2 regions of the Massilia sp. 01N410 genome follow, and region 1 is predicted to be linked to the other one. Evidence: predicted binding sites of a transcription regulator. Region 1 holds the regulator's gene; the other holds the start of a gene.

Region 1 (7,307 bases):
TGCGCGCAAGGAAGTCCTGCTGAACCTGAACGACCCGAGCGGCGTCGACAGGCCCGGCAAGGCCCGCGCCAGTTTTACTTTTTATCCGCGCCGCACTGCGTCGGCCGGGCAACCGGAAGCAGGAAAGCAATGATGGATGTACACGCAGACGCCGCCGCCATCGCGAGCGGCGGCAGCACCCTGGTGGCCAAGGGGCTGCAGAAAAGCTACGGCAAGCGCCTGGTGGTGCGCGACGTTTCGCTGCAGGTCGCCTGCGGCGAGGTGGTGGGCCTGCTCGGCCCGAACGGCGCCGGCAAGACGACCTCGTTCTACATGATCGTGGGCCTGGTGCCGGCCGACGCCGGCGCCATTGTCATCAACGGCACCGACATCACCAGCCTGCCGATCCACCGGCGCGCCATGCTGGGCCTGTCCTACCTGCCGCAGGAAGCCTCGGTGTTCCGCAAGCTGACGGTGGAGGAGAACATCCGCGCCGTGCTGGAACTGCAGCGCGAGGACGGCAAGCCGCTGGGCAAGAACCGCATCGAGGAGCGCCTCAACGAGCTGCTGGCCGAGCTGCAGATCGAGAAGCTGCGCGAGAACCCGGCGCTGTCGCTGTCGGGCGGCGAACGGCGCCGCGTGGAGATTGCGCGCGCCCTCGCCACCAACCCGCGCTTCGTGCTGCTGGACGAGCCGTTTGCCGGCGTCGATCCGATCGCGGTGATCGAGATCCAGCGCATCGTGCGCTTCCTGAAGGAGCGCGGCATCGGCGTCCTGATAACCGACCACAACGTGCGCGAGACGCTCGGCATCTGCGACCGTGCCTACATCATCAACCAGGGCGCGGTGCTGGCGTCGGGACGCCCGGACGACATCATCGCCAATGAATCGGTTCGCCGCGTCTACCTGGGTGAACATTTCCGGATGTAGTCATGAAACAGACGCTGCAACTCAAGACCTCACAGCACCTTGCGCTGACACCGCAACTCCAGCAGTCGATCCGGCTGCTGCAGCTGTCCACTCTCGAGCTGCACCAGGAGATTGAACAGGTCCTCAGCGACAACCCGCTGCTCGAACGCCTCGACGATCCGCTCGACCACTCGGTGCGCCTGCTGGCCGACGGCGCGATCAACAACGGCGCGTCGACCTCCACCACGCCCGACTCGCCGCCCTCGTCCAGCCAGGGCGAGGAGGGCAATGGCGGCGGTGGCGCCGAAGCCGAAGGCGGCGACAGCGACAACGGCGATGCCGGCGGCGCCGAGCACGACATGGACTGGGGCGATTCTGGCCGTTCCGGCAGCGGCAGCGGCGGCGAGGAAGAGGACGGCCGCCCGCAGCTGGAAGCCAGCCCGGTCTCGCTGCGCGAACACTTGATGGAGCAGGTACGCCTGACCTGCATGTCGCCGCGCGATTGCGCGCTGGTCGAGATCGTCGTCGACACCCTCGACGACAACGGCTACCTCGAAGAAACCCTGGACGAGCTGCATGCGCGCCTCCCGGCCGAACTCGAAGTGGAATTCGAGGAGTTGCGCACCGCGCTGGCGCTGGTGCAAAGCATGGACCCGCCCGGCGTGGGCGCGCGCAGCGCCGCCGAATGCCTGGCGCTGCAGATCCGCCGCATGCCGGGCGTGCCGCTGGTCACGCGGCGCATGGCGCTGACCATCGTCGAACGCTACCTGACCTGGTTCGCGCAGCGCGAATTCAACAAGCTCAAGAAAGCCCTCGACTGCGACGACGAAGACCTGCGCGAAGCCCAGGCCGTGATCCGCCATTGCAATCCGCATCCGGGCGCGGCCTTCGCTTCCGACGTTTCCGACTTCGTGGTGCCGGACGTAATCGTGCGCCGCGCGAAGGACGGCTGGAGCGTGCAGCTGAATCCCGAGGTGATGCCGCGCCTGCGCGTGAACAGCCTGTATGCCACCTTGATGAAGCAGGGAAAATCGGAATCCCAGCTGGCGGCGCAGTTGCAGGAAGCAAAATGGCTCATCAAAAACATGCGCCAGCGCTTCGATACTATCCTTCGGGTAGCTCAAGCAATCGTGGAGCGCCAGCGGAACTTTTTCTCCCATGGCGCCGTTGCCATGCGGCCCCTTGTTTTACGTGAGATAGCTGATACACTAGGTCTACACGAGAGCACAATTTCTCGTGTCACAACTCAGAAATACATGCTGACGCCGCACGGCATGTTCGAGTTGAAGTACTTTTTCGGGAGTCACGTCGCGACCGAGGCAGGAGGAGAAGCCTCCTCGACCGCGATCCGGGCTCTCATCGTACAACTCACAGGAGCAGAAGACCCCAAAAACCCTTTATCCGACAGCAAGATCGCGGAGATGCTAGGGGAACAGGGAATGGTTATCGCACGCCGCACGGTAGCGAAATACCGCGAGGCGCTGAAGATCCCTCCCGTCAGCCTCCGTAAATCTCTGTAGCAAGCTCTTTCAGCAAGCTCTTGCAGCAAGCTTCTTGCAACAACGCTGCCCTGGTGCGTGGTATGCGCGTACGACAGGCAGCGCATCATCAAAGGAGTGTGTATGAATCTCACTATCAGCGGACATCATCTCGATGTAACCCCGGCAATCCGTGAATACGTACAGAACAAGCTCGAACGCATCACCCGCCATTTCGATCAAGTGATCGACTCCCACGTCATCCTCTGCATTGACAATCTCACCGAGAAAGAAAAACGCCAGAAGGCCGAGATCAACTTGCGCCTCGCCGGCAAGATCGTTCACGTCGCCAGCGCCGCGCACGACTTGTACGCCGCGATCGACATGCTGATGGACCGGCTCGACCGGCAGGTGCAGAAGTACAAGCAGATGCTGCAGGATCACAGTAGTACACCGCTCAAGCGCATACCCAACGATGGAGGAGAAGCTGCCGCTACAGCGTGATCCTTCCGCTGGCGCAGCACAAGCAAGGAAGGGCGCATCTGGCGCCCTTTTCGTTTTCCGGGCCGCGCTACAATGCCGTTTTCCATTTCAATAAATAAAAGAACATGAGCGAATACGTGCAGACCCGCGTTGCCAGCGGCACCGGCATCATTACCCTCGACCGTCCCAAGGCCCTGAACTCGCTGTCGCTGGAGATGGTGCGCGCACTGACGGAGACCCTGCTGGCCTGGCGCGACGATTCGAACGTCGACGCCGTCGTTATCAAGAGCAGCAGCGAGAAAGCCCTGTGCGCAGGCGGCGACATCCGCTTCTTCCACCAGGCCGGGCGCGCTACGCCCACTGGAGGCAGTGCCCTGCTGGAAGACTTCTTTACCGAAGAATACGCGCTGAACCACCTGATCCACTTCTATCCGAAACCCTATATCTCGTTGATGGACGGCGTGGTCATGGGCGGCGGCATGGGTATCGCCCAGGGCGGGCCCGAGACCGGCCTGCGCATCGTGACCGAACGCACGAAGATGGCCATGCCCGAGGTGAACATCGGCCTGTTCCCGGACGTCGGCGGCAGCCACTTCCTGTCGCATGCGCCGGGCGCGCTCGGCATGCATCTGGGACTGACGGGGCTGACCATCGGCGCCGCCGATGCGCTCTACGTCGGCCTGGCCGACGTGTTCGTGCCGGGCGCCGAACTGCCGGCACTGCATGCGCTGATCGCTGCGACGCCGGGCAAGCAGCTGGCCGATGCGATCCGCGCCTTCGCCGCGCCGTTCGCGCAGCAGGCCGGCGCCAGCGAACTCGAAGCGCAACGCGCGCTGGTCGACAGGCACTTTGGCGCCGACTCGGTACAGGCCGTGATGGTCTCGCTGGAGGGCGATGACACCCCATTCGCGCAGAAGGCCCTGGCCGCGATGCGCCAGCGCTCGCCGCTGATGATGTGCGTGACGCGCGAGATGCTGGTGCGCGGCGCCACGATGGACGTGGCCGCCTGCCTGCGCATGGAGCGCTCGCTGGTGCGCCGCAACTTCGAACACGGCGAAGTGCTGGAAGGCGTGCGCGCGCTGGTGATCGACAAGGACAATGCGCCGAAGTGGAACCCGCCCGCGCTGGATGCCGTCACGCCGGAGATGGTGGCGCGCTTCTTCGAGCCGGTGTGGCCGGCGCATGCGCATCCGTTGCGCCACCTGGCATAAGCGGCGCCCGCTCCGCCGCCCCGGCATCCGCCGGGTTTTTTTTCGCCTGCCGATAATGCGTTGCAGCATAAGCACGAATTTATGCGATGATTTCATCAGGCAATGAAATAATGGCATAGCCAAGCACAACAATAGAGGAGTCCAATTTGTCGTTTCTGATCGTCCTGGCCGCACTGGCCTTCCTGATGGTGGCCGCCTACCGCGGCTATAGCGTCATCCTGTTCGCACCGATCGCCGCCCTCGGCGCGGTCCTGTTCACCGACCCGTCCGCCGTGGCGCCGGTCTTTTCCGGCATCTTCATGGAAAAGATGGTCGGCTTCGTCAAGCTCTACTTCCCGGTCTTCATGCTGGGCGCCGTGTTCGGCAAGGTCATCGAGATGTCCGGTTTCTCGAAATCCATCGTGCAGGCGGCGATCCGCTACATCGGCCGCTCGCGCGCGAACGCCGTGATCGTCGCCGTGTGCGCGCTGCTGACCTATGGCGGCGTGTCGCTGTTCGTGGTGGTGTTCGCCGTGTATCCGTTTGCGGCTGAGCTCTACCGTCAGAGCAATATTCCGAAGCGCCTGATGCCGGGCGCGATCGCACTGGGCGCCTTCTCGTTCACCATGGATTCGCTGCCGGGCACGCCGCAGATCCAGAACATCATCCCGACCACCTTCTTCAAGACCACCGGCTGGGCCGCGCCCGTGCTGGGCACCATCGGTTCGGTGTTCATCATCGTGGTCGGCCTGGCCTACCTGGAATGGCGCCGCCGCGCCGCGATGGCGAAAGGCGAGGGCTATGGCGCGCACGCCGATGTGCCCGAGGCGGAGGCGAACCGGGAAGCGCTGCCGCATCCGCTGATCGCGGTGCTGCCGCTGGTGCTGGTGGGCGTGGCCAACTTCGCGTTCACCAAGATGATCCCGGTCTGGTACGGCGCCGGCGCCTATACGGTGCCGCCCGACGTGCTGCCGGGCGTGCACACGCCGGTGACGGCCACGGTCAAGAGCGTGCTGGCGATCTGGTCGGTCGAAGCCGCGCTGCTGCTCGGCATCCTGCTGGTGCTCGCGACCGCCTTCCGCCGCGTCAGCCAGCGCTTTGCCAGCGGTTCGAAGGAAGCCGTCGGCGGCGCCCTGCTGGCGGCGATGAATACCGCGTCCGAATACGGTTTCGGCGGCGTGATCGCCGCACTGCCGGGCTTCATCGTCGTCAGCGATGCCCTGAAGGGGATTCCGAACCCGCTGGTGAATGCGGCGGTGTCGGTCAGCTCGCTGGCCGGCATCACCGGCTCGGCCTCGGGCGGCATGAGCATCGCGCTGGCCGCGATGTCCGACCTGTTCATCAAGGGCGCCGAAGCGGCCCACATTCCGATGGAAGTCCTGCACCGCGTGGTGGCGATGGCCAGCGGCGGCATGGACACGCTGCCGCACAACGGCGCCGTGATCACCCTGCTGGCGGTGACCGGGCTGACGCACCGCGAGTCGTATCGCGAGATCTTCGCGATTACCGTCATCAAGACGCTGGCGGTGTTCTTTGTGATTGGGGTGTTTTACGCGACCGGGTTGGTGTGAGTGTTAGCTCGTCGTCCCCGCGGAGGCGGGGATCCCGGTTCGGCTATCAGTGCTGCTCGCGATGCCGCACAACCACCCGTTCGGATTCGCCGAAGTAAGCCGCCAGCCGTTCCGCCATGTACACGGAGCGGTGCTGTCCGCCCGTGCAGCCGACCGCCACCGTCAGGTAGCTGCGGTTGTCGGTCTTGAACGAGGGCAGCCATTTGGCCACGAAGGCGCGGATGTCGGCCAGCATTTCGACGGCCTGGGGCTGGGCGTCGAGGAAGGCGATGACGGGCGCGTCCTTGCCGGTGAGCGGTCGCAAGGTCAGGTCGTAGTAGGGATTCGGCACGGCGCGCACGTCGAACACGAAGTCGGCGTCCAGCGGCACGCCGCGCTTGAAGGCGAAGGATTCGAAATACAGGGTCAGCTTCGCGAATTCGATCTCGGCCAGTTCCTTGACCCAGGCGCGCAGTTTGTTCGCCGACATTTCCGAGGTGTCGATCACATGGCCCAGCTTCTCGATCGCTCCCAGGCGGTCGCGCTCTTCCGAGATGCATTCGATCAGCGTGCGGCGCGAAGCCGGGTTCTCGCCCGGGCGCAGCTCGTGCGACAGCGGATGGCTGCGGCGGGTCTCGGAAAAGCGGGCCACCAGCGAATGGGTGCTGGCAGTCAGGTACATCACCTTGACGTCATGCCCTTGCTCGCGCAGCGCGCGGACCGTGGCCGGCAGTTCCGCCAGCGACTCGGCGCTGCGGGCGTCGACGGCGACGGCGACGCACTTGCTGTCGGCGCCATTGACTGTCTCGACCAGCAAAGGCAGCAGGGCGGGGGGCAGGTTGTCGACGCAGTAGTAGCCTGCGTCTTCGAGAACATTGAGGGCTACCGACTTGCCGGAACCCGAGATACCGGTGATGAGAACGATTCGCATGTGTCCATCATACCGCAACGGTAAGACCTTGTCGCCAGTGGCCAGGCCAGTTGCGATGGTGGTAACTTAGAACCTAATCGCCGCTCATCGCCTGGCGTTGACGTTCCATGAACTCCTGCAGCGTATCGATACCGCGCAGCTGCAGGATGGTATTGCGCACCGCGGCTTCCAGCAGCACCGCGATGTTGCGGCCGGCCGCGACGGGAATCACGACCTTGCGGATCGGCAGGCCGAGCACGTCCTCGGTCGGGAAGTGGAAGGGCAGTCGCTCGACTTCCTCGTCCAGCGCGCCGCGCTTGACCAGATGCACGATCAACTTCAGCCGCATCTTGCGGCGCACGGCGGTCTCGCCGAAGATCGCCTTGATGTCCAGCAGGCCCAGGCCGCGCACTTCGAGCAGGTTCTGCAGCAGCGGCGGGCAGCGGCCCTCGATCATGTTCGGGGCGATGCGCGAGAATTCGACCGCGTCGTCGGCCACCAGGCCGTGCGAACGCGAGATCAGTTCCAGGCCCAGCTCGCTCTTGCCGAGGCCGGAATCGCCGGTGATCAGCACGCCCACGCCCAGCACGTCCATGAACACGCCGTGCATGATGACGCGCTGCGCCAGTTTCTTCGATAAATAGACCCGCAGGAAGTCGATGACCTGGGCGGCCGGCAGCGGGGTCGAGAACAGCGGAATGTTCTGCTCGTCGCAGATGGCGAGGATGTCCGGCGGGGTGTCCAGGCCCTGGGCGATGATCAGGGCCGGCGGGCCGCCCGCGATCATTTCGCCGATCATGTGGCTACG
Region 2 (7,307 bases), on a different contig from region 1:
GTTCGGCGGCATGACCGCCACCACCTGGGTCCAGATCATCAAGGCCGTGATGCTGCTGGCGGGCGCCTCCTTCATGGCGTTCTCGGTGCTGGCCATGTACAACTTCAGCCCGGAAGCGCTGTTCGCCAAGGCCGTCGAAGTGCACGCCAAGAAGGACTCGATCATGGGCCCGGGTAACTTCATCAAGGACCCGATCTCCGGCATCTCCTTCGGCATGGCGCTGATGTTCGGCACCGCCGGGCTGCCGCACATCCTGATGCGCTTCTTCACCGTCCCGAGCGCCAAGGAAGCGCGCAAGTCGGTGCTGTGGGCCACCACCTGGATCGGCTACTTCTACATCCTGACCTTCATCATCGGCTTCGGCGCGATCGTGCTGGTCGGTACCAACCCGGCCTTCAAGGATGCGGCAGGCAAGCTCCTGGGCGGTAACAACATGGCGGCCGTGCACCTGGCGAACGCGGTCGGCGGCGACGTCTTCCTCGGCTTCATTTCGGCCGTGGCCTTCGCGACCATCCTCGCGGTGGTGGCCGGCCTGACCCTGTCGGGCGCCTCGGCCGTCTCGCACGACATCTACGCCACCGTCATCAAGAAGGGCCAGCCGGCCCCGGGCAGCGAACTGCGCGTCTCGAAGATCACCACCATCATCCTCGGCATCATCGCCGTGGGCCTGGGCTATGTGTTCGAAACCGTGAACGTCGCCTTCATGGTGTCGCTGGCCTTCGCGATCGCCGCCTCGGCCAACTTCCCGGTGCTGTTCATGTCGGTCCTGTGGAGCAAGTGCACCACCCGCGGCGCCACCATCGGCGGCTTCCTGGGCCTGATCACGGCCGTGGGCCTGACCGTGCTGTCGAAATCGGTGTGGGTCGACGTCTTCCACAACAAGACCGAGATCTTCCCGTACACCTCGCCGGCCCTGTTCTCGATGATCGTCGGCTTCGTGGGCGTGTGGCTGTTCTCGATCACCGACAAGAGCCCGCGCGCGGCGATCGACAAGGCTGGTTTCGAGGCGCAGGAAGTGCGTTCGGAGACTGGTATCGGCGCCGCCGCCGCATCGGCACACTGATCCGCCGCTGCTGTACACTGAACCCGAAAGCCGGTTTCCGGCCTTCGGGTTCTTTATTTGGGAAGGGGCGGGGAAGATGATACCGATACTGGTCGTGCGCGACATCCAGGAAGCCATCGCCTTCTATACGCGCGTGCTCGATTTCGAGCTGCGCTTCAGCTGGCCCGGGGAATCCGCGTGCTACGCGGGCCTGGCCAGGGGCAAGGAAGAGCTGCACCTGAACCTGACGCCCGGGGAAGGCCGCTTCGGCCATTCCAGCGTCATCGTCCTGTGCGAGGACGTGGATGCCCTGTTTTCAGGCTTCGTCGCGCGCGGATTGAATCCGCCCACCCGGCCGGATTCGCCGGTGCACGCCGGCCCGCTCGAGCAGACCTGGGGCACCCGCGAATTCTACGTCGACGACCCGAGCGGAAACACGCTGGTCTTCCAGCAGCGCCGCTGAAGCTGCGTCAGGGCGCGACGTCGCCCGCCTTCTCCGCAAACGGCCGCGCATGGCGCACCAGCGACACCAGGGTCTTCCCCGGCTCCTCGTTGAAGATCTCGTGGGCCGAATGCTCGAACCACACCAGCCGCTTCGACGGCGCCTTCACCTTCCCGAACCATTCTGCGGTGGCCGATGAGGACACGTTGTAGTCGTGCCGTCCGTTGAAGATCAGGATCGGGCAGCGGAATGTCGTGTAGCCGCTGAAGTCCATCGAGATCGTCTCCGCCAGCAGCCGGCTGGACGAGAATTCGGTGGCGTCCCAGATGGTCTTCAAATCCGCATCCGTGTATTCCGGCGACAACTTCACCGCGGCCGCCTCGGCGTCGAAGCCGGTCCTGCCGTACACCGCGCCGCCGTAGCGGCCCAGCCATTTGCGCTGCAGGTAGAGGTCCTTCAGTGCTACCTGCTTGCCCGGCTGGGCGTAGGGCGCGATCGATTCCAGCTCGCGCACCGCCTCGAGATTGTTCTCCTTCTTCGCCGCATCCATCGCGAAGCGCCAGCCGCGCCGCTCGCTTTCCGGCGCATCCGTGATCTGGCCGATGCCGATATAGGCGTGCAGCCAGTCAGGATGGCGCTGCGCCAGTTCGATACCGAGCGAGCTGCCCCATGAGTGCCCCATCACGTAGATGCGCTGCTTGCCGAATTCCTTGCGCAGCCAGGCCACCATCTCCTCGGCGTCGGCCAGCATGCGGGCGCGGGTCATGGTCGGCGCTACCTTGCCCGGATCGTTGGCGGCATAGGTCTTGCCGGCGCCGCGCTGGTCCCATTGCACGACCGTGAAATACTCTTCCCAGCCGCGCTGGAAGTACCAGCTGGTCGGCATCGCCACATAGCCCGGGCCGCCGTGCAGCATCAGCAGCACCGGGTTGCGGCGGTCGGCGCCGCGCACACTGATCCACTGCTCGATGCCGCCGATCCTGACCGCCTGCGTCCTTTCGATGCCCTGCGGGGTGACGATGCGGCGCATGTCGGCGACGATCTTCACCGCCTCGGCGCGGCTGGCGATGCCGTCGGCCCGGGCGTTCGCACCCGGACCGGCCAGCAGCAGCGCGCAGGCAAGCGATGCGTATGCGCGCCTCATCCTCATTCCTTGGCCGGATCGCGGTAGTGGAAGGGATCGGTCGGCGTCGGCTGCTTCGGCAGCACGTTGCGCGGCATCGGTGTGTCGCTCTCGGCCGCCTGCAGCAGCACGGTGGCCATGATCACCGCGGCCTGGCGCAGGTCTTCGGTGCGCAGGTGGTCGAAGGTGTCGAGGTTCGAATGGTGCACGCGCGAACCGTAGTCGAGCGGGTCCTGGATGAACTGGAAGGCGGGCAGGCCCATGCCGGCCATGATCTGGTGGTCGGTGCCGCCGGTCTTCTTGGCCACGACCTTGTTCGCACCCAGGCTGTCGAAGGGAGCGAGCCAGTTCTTCAGCACAGGTATCGCCGCGAAGTTACCCTCGGCATAGATACCGCGGATCTTGCCCGAGCCGTTGTCGAGGTTGAAGTAGGCGGCCATCTCGTCATAGCCGGGCAGCGGCGTGACCGGGTAGGTCTCCCACATGAATTCGGGCAGTTTGGCGTGCTCCGGATTGCTCGGGCGCGGGCGGGTCGCGATGTGATTTTTGATATAGGCGAGGGAGCCCAGCAGGCCTTGTTCCTCGCCCGACCACAGCGCAAAGCGGATGGTGCGCTTGGGCTTCACGCCCAGCTGCGAGAGGATGCGCGCCGCTTCCATCACCACCACCGAGCCGGCGCCGTTGTCGGCGGCGCCGTCGCCGGCCACCCAGCTGTCGAGGTGGGCGCCGGCCATCACGTAGCCGGCCTGGGGATCGCTGCCCGGGATCTCGGCCAGGATGTTGTAGGCGTTCGTGTCGCGGTCGTCGAAGTGGACATTGCTGTTCAGTTCGAGCTTCACTTCGCCGACCTTGGCCAGGCGCGCCAGGCGGCGGTAGTCTTCGGCCGCCATCTCGACTTCGGGCAGGGAGACGGTGTCGCCCTTGCGGTGGAAGTAGCCTTCGCCCTGCACCAGGCCGCCGTTACGGTAGGACATCTTGACCAGCGCGACCGCTCCTTCCGCCGCCATGAAGCGGTCGATCTCGCGCGCCTGCTCGAAGTATTTCTTGTACAGGTCGAACGACTGGTCCGGATCGTAGTGCGGCTGGTCGTAGGTCGACAACTTGCCCAGTTCGGCCTCGTCGTAGCGCTTGAAGGTGGCGCCGGTGTCGTCCTTCGGCACCTCCGGATAGCTGACCAGCACGATCCTGCCTTTCACCTTGCCCTTGTACTGGGCCAGGTCGCGCACGTTGCGGACCGGCGCCACCACGATAGTCGCGCTCACGGTGCCACGGGTCGCCGGTGTCCAGGCCACCGGGATCGCGGTCAGGGCCAGCGGCCGCGGCGCCACCATGCGCACGCTCGAGGATTCGATCCACCAGCCGCGCCCGAAATCGTAGCCTTCGGCGTGGACATTCTTCAGGCCCCAGCTCGTGAACATCTGCTGGGTCCACTTTTCCGCCTGGCGCATCGCCGGCGAATTGGTCATGCGGCCGCCGATGCGGTCGCTCAGGTAGGCGGCCAGGTTCACGACCTGGCCACGGTTATAGCCTTCGTCGGCGATGCGGTTGATGGTGTTGGCGTCGACCGGTTCGGCATGGGCGCCGAAGCAGAGCAGGGCGATGCCGGCGAGCAGGCCGGCCTTACGAATGTCGCACATAGATCCTCTTGGTTGTTTTTGTCAAAAAGGAATTGCGCAGAGGATTCTACGCCTGAGCAACTCAGCTGTGCGAACAGGATCCAGGCTTGCGTGTTGCGCAACGATGTTTCAAAATGAAACGTTCGTGAAACATCGATGCCGAAACACGCAGGGCGAAACGGCGCAAGTGCTTGAAAACACGGGGCAAGGCGCCAGCGATTGGCTTGGCACGCCGTTTGCATTAGTGAGGGCATATTCCCGTCAACGCATCATTGAAAGGTAAGAGGACATGAGCCAACTCTCCGCAGGCGCCAAATTCCGCCAGGCCGTGCAGGAAGAACATCCGCTGCAGGTGATCGGCGCGATCAACGCCAACCACGCCCTGCTGGCCAAGCGCGCTGGCTACCGCGCGATCTACCTGTCGGGCGGCGGCGTGGCTGCCGGCTCCCTGGGCCTGCCCGACCTCGGCATCTCGGGCCTGGAAGACGTGCTGATCGACGTGCGCCGCATCACCGACGTCTGCGACCTGCCGCTGCTGGTCGACATCGACACCGGCTTCGGCTCGTCCGCCTTCAACGTGGCCCGCACCGTGCGCTCGCTGATCAAGGCCGGCGCCGGCGCCTGCCATATCGAAGACCAGGTCGGCGCCAAGCGCTGTGGCCACCGGCCGGGCAAGGAGATCGTCAGCCAGGGCGAGATGGTCGACCGCGTGAAAGCCGCCGTCGACGCCCGCACCGACGACAACTTCGTCATCATGGCGCGCACCGATGCGCTGGCCGTCGAGGGCCTGGACAAGGCCGTGGAGCGCGCGGTCGCCTGCGTCGAAGCCGGCGCCGACATGATCTTCCCGGAAGCGATCACCAGCCTGGAGATGTACGCCCAGTTCAAGAAGGCGGTCAAGGTGCCGATCCTCGCGAACATCACCGAATTCGGCGCGACCCCGCTGTTCAGCGTCGAAGAGTTGAAAGGTGCCGACGTCGACATCGTGCTGTATCCGCTGTCGGCTTTCCGCGCCATGAACAAGGCCGCCGAGAACGTCTACGAGACCATCCGCCGCGAAGGCACCCAGAAGAGCGTGGTCGACACCATGCAGACCCGCGCCGAACTGTACGACCGCATCGATTACCATAGCTTCGAGCAGAAGCTCGATGCCCTGTTTGCCCAGAACAAAGCCAAATAATTCATCGAATACGGAGATATCAAGACCATGACCGATCAGACCAGCCAAACCGAGACCCCGACTTTCAAACCCAAGAAATCGGTCGCCCTGTCCGGCGTCGCCGCCGGTAACACCGCGCTGTGCTCGGTGGGCCGCTCCGGCAACGACCTGCACTACCGCGGCTACGACATCCTGGACGTGGCCGACACATCCGAATTCGAAGAGATCGCCTACCTGCTGGTGCACGGCAAGCTGCCGACCGCCGCCGAACTGAAAGGCTACAAGGCCAAGCTGAAGATGTTGCGCGGCCTGCCGCAAGCGGTGAAGAGCGCGCTGGAAGCCCTGCCGGCCGCCTCGCACCCGATGGACGTGATGCGCACCGGCGTCTCGGTGCTGGGCTGCACCCTGCCGGAAAAGGACGACCACAACATCCCGGGGGCGCGCGACATCGCCGACCGCCTGATGGCGTCAACGGGTTCGATGCTGCTGTACTGGTACCACTTCAGCCATAACGGCAAGCGCATCGAAGTCGAGACCGACGACGACTCGATCGGCGGTCACTTCCTGCACCTGCTGCACGGCCAGAAGCCATCCGATGAGTGGGTGAAAGCGATGCACACTTCGCTGATACTGTACGCCGAGCACGAGTTCAATGCCTCGACCTTCACCGGCCGCGTGATCGCCGGCACCGGTTCCGACATCTACTCGGCCATCACCGGCGCGATCGGCGCGCTGCGCGGTCCGAAGCACGGCGGCGCCAACGAAGTCGCCTTCGAGATCCAGAAGCGCTACGAGAACCCGGACGAAGCCGAAGCCGACATCCGCAACCGCGTCGCCAACAAGGAAGTCGTGATCGGCTTCGGCCACCCGGTGTACACGATCTCGGACCCGCGCAACAAGGTGATCAAGGAAGTAGCCCGCGATCTGTCGGCGAGCGCCGGTTCGATGAAGATGTTCGACATCGCCGAGCGCCTGGAAACGGTCATGTGGGAAGTGAAGAAGATGTTCCCGAACCTGGACTGGTTCTCGGCGGTGTCCTACCACATGATGGGCGTGCCGACCGCGATGTTCACGCCGCTGTTCGTGATCGCGCGTACCTCGGGCTGGTCGGCACACATCATCGAGCAGCGTATCGACAACAAGATCATTCGTCCGAGCGCGAACTATGTCGGTCCGGAGGATCTGAGGTTCGTGCCGCTGGCGGAGCGTAAGTAAACCACTGCCGTCATCCCCGCTTTCGTGGGGATGACGAAGGATGACATGAACGATCCGACTATCCGCCGACTCACCCCAAGCGACACAGCCGCCTACCGCGAGCTGCGCCTGGCCAGCCTGCGCGAGTTCCAGTTCGCGCACGGTCCCGACTACGAAGAAGCGCTCGGCAAATCCCTCGCCTGGCATGCGGAGCGCCTTGCCAGGCCGGACTACCACTGGTTCGGCGCTTTCGACCGTGAACTTCTGGTCGGCGCCATCTGCCTGCGCGCCAAGGAGGGCAGGCGGCTGCGTCACGTCGCCAGCCTGAACAGCCTGATGGTCGGGCGCGAGCATCAGGGCGCCGGCATCGGGCGACTGCTGACGGCGCATCTGATCGCCTTTGCCCGCTCGCTCGGCCACATCCGGCAGCTCACGCTGGTGGTCAACGAGGACAACGCGCCGGCCCGTCGCCTGTACGACAGCCTCGGCTTCCAGCAATTCGGCGTCCAGCCGGATGCCATCTTTCACGAAGGCCGGTACTGCGCCACGCAGCACCTGCTCTTATCTCTGGTTTCACCTGATCCATCATGAACAGCCAATATCGCAAACCCCTGCGCGGACAGGATGCCGCCCAGACCAATCTGCACTACTTCGACGCCAAGGCCGCAGTCGAGGAAATCCAGCCGGGCGCCTGGGACGGCCTGCCTTACACCTCGCGTGTGCTGGCCGAA

The links. Region 1 encodes sigma-54, which starts transcription at its own class of promoters, with help from an activator protein. Its sites were predicted from a motif close to TGGCANGNAANCTGCTTT; they were not measured.
Region 2: prpB (methylisocitrate lyase) is a predicted target of sigma-54. The motif match lies at 4,449-4,466, and genes of this name have one in related genera.

What each region holds. Positions count from the first base shown of each region.
Region 1 covers NZ_JBFTRV010000010.1:68,075-75,381, reverse strand. Annotated here, with positions in the region: gene lptA (lipopolysaccharide transport periplasmic protein LptA) at 1-133, shown strand, start outside; gene lptB (LPS export ABC transporter ATP-binding protein) at 133-909, shown strand; gene AC1DOP_RS15060 (RNA polymerase factor sigma-54) at 912-2,408, shown strand; gene hpf (ribosome hibernation-promoting factor, HPF/YfiA family) at 2,511-2,870, shown strand; gene AC1DOP_RS15050 (enoyl-CoA hydratase/isomerase family protein) at 2,975-4,060, shown strand; gene AC1DOP_RS15045 (GntP family permease) at 4,207-5,610, shown strand; gene rapZ (RNase adapter RapZ) at 5,657-6,520, opposite strand; gene hprK (HPr(Ser) kinase/phosphatase) at 6,594-7,307, opposite strand, start outside.
Region 2 covers NZ_JBFTRV010000013.1:119,846-127,152, reverse strand. Annotated here, with positions in the region: gene AC1DOP_RS17935 (cation acetate symporter) at 1-1,063, shown strand, start outside; gene AC1DOP_RS17930 (VOC family protein) at 1,140-1,505, shown strand; gene AC1DOP_RS17925 (alpha/beta fold hydrolase) at 1,513-2,628, opposite strand; gene AC1DOP_RS17920 (M20/M25/M40 family metallo-hydrolase) at 2,631-4,244, opposite strand; gene prpB (methylisocitrate lyase) at 4,513-5,403, shown strand; gene prpC (bifunctional 2-methylcitrate synthase/citrate synthase) at 5,431-6,597, shown strand; gene AC1DOP_RS17905 (GNAT family N-acetyltransferase) at 6,643-7,167, shown strand; gene acnD (Fe/S-dependent 2-methylisocitrate dehydratase AcnD) at 7,164-7,307, shown strand, end outside.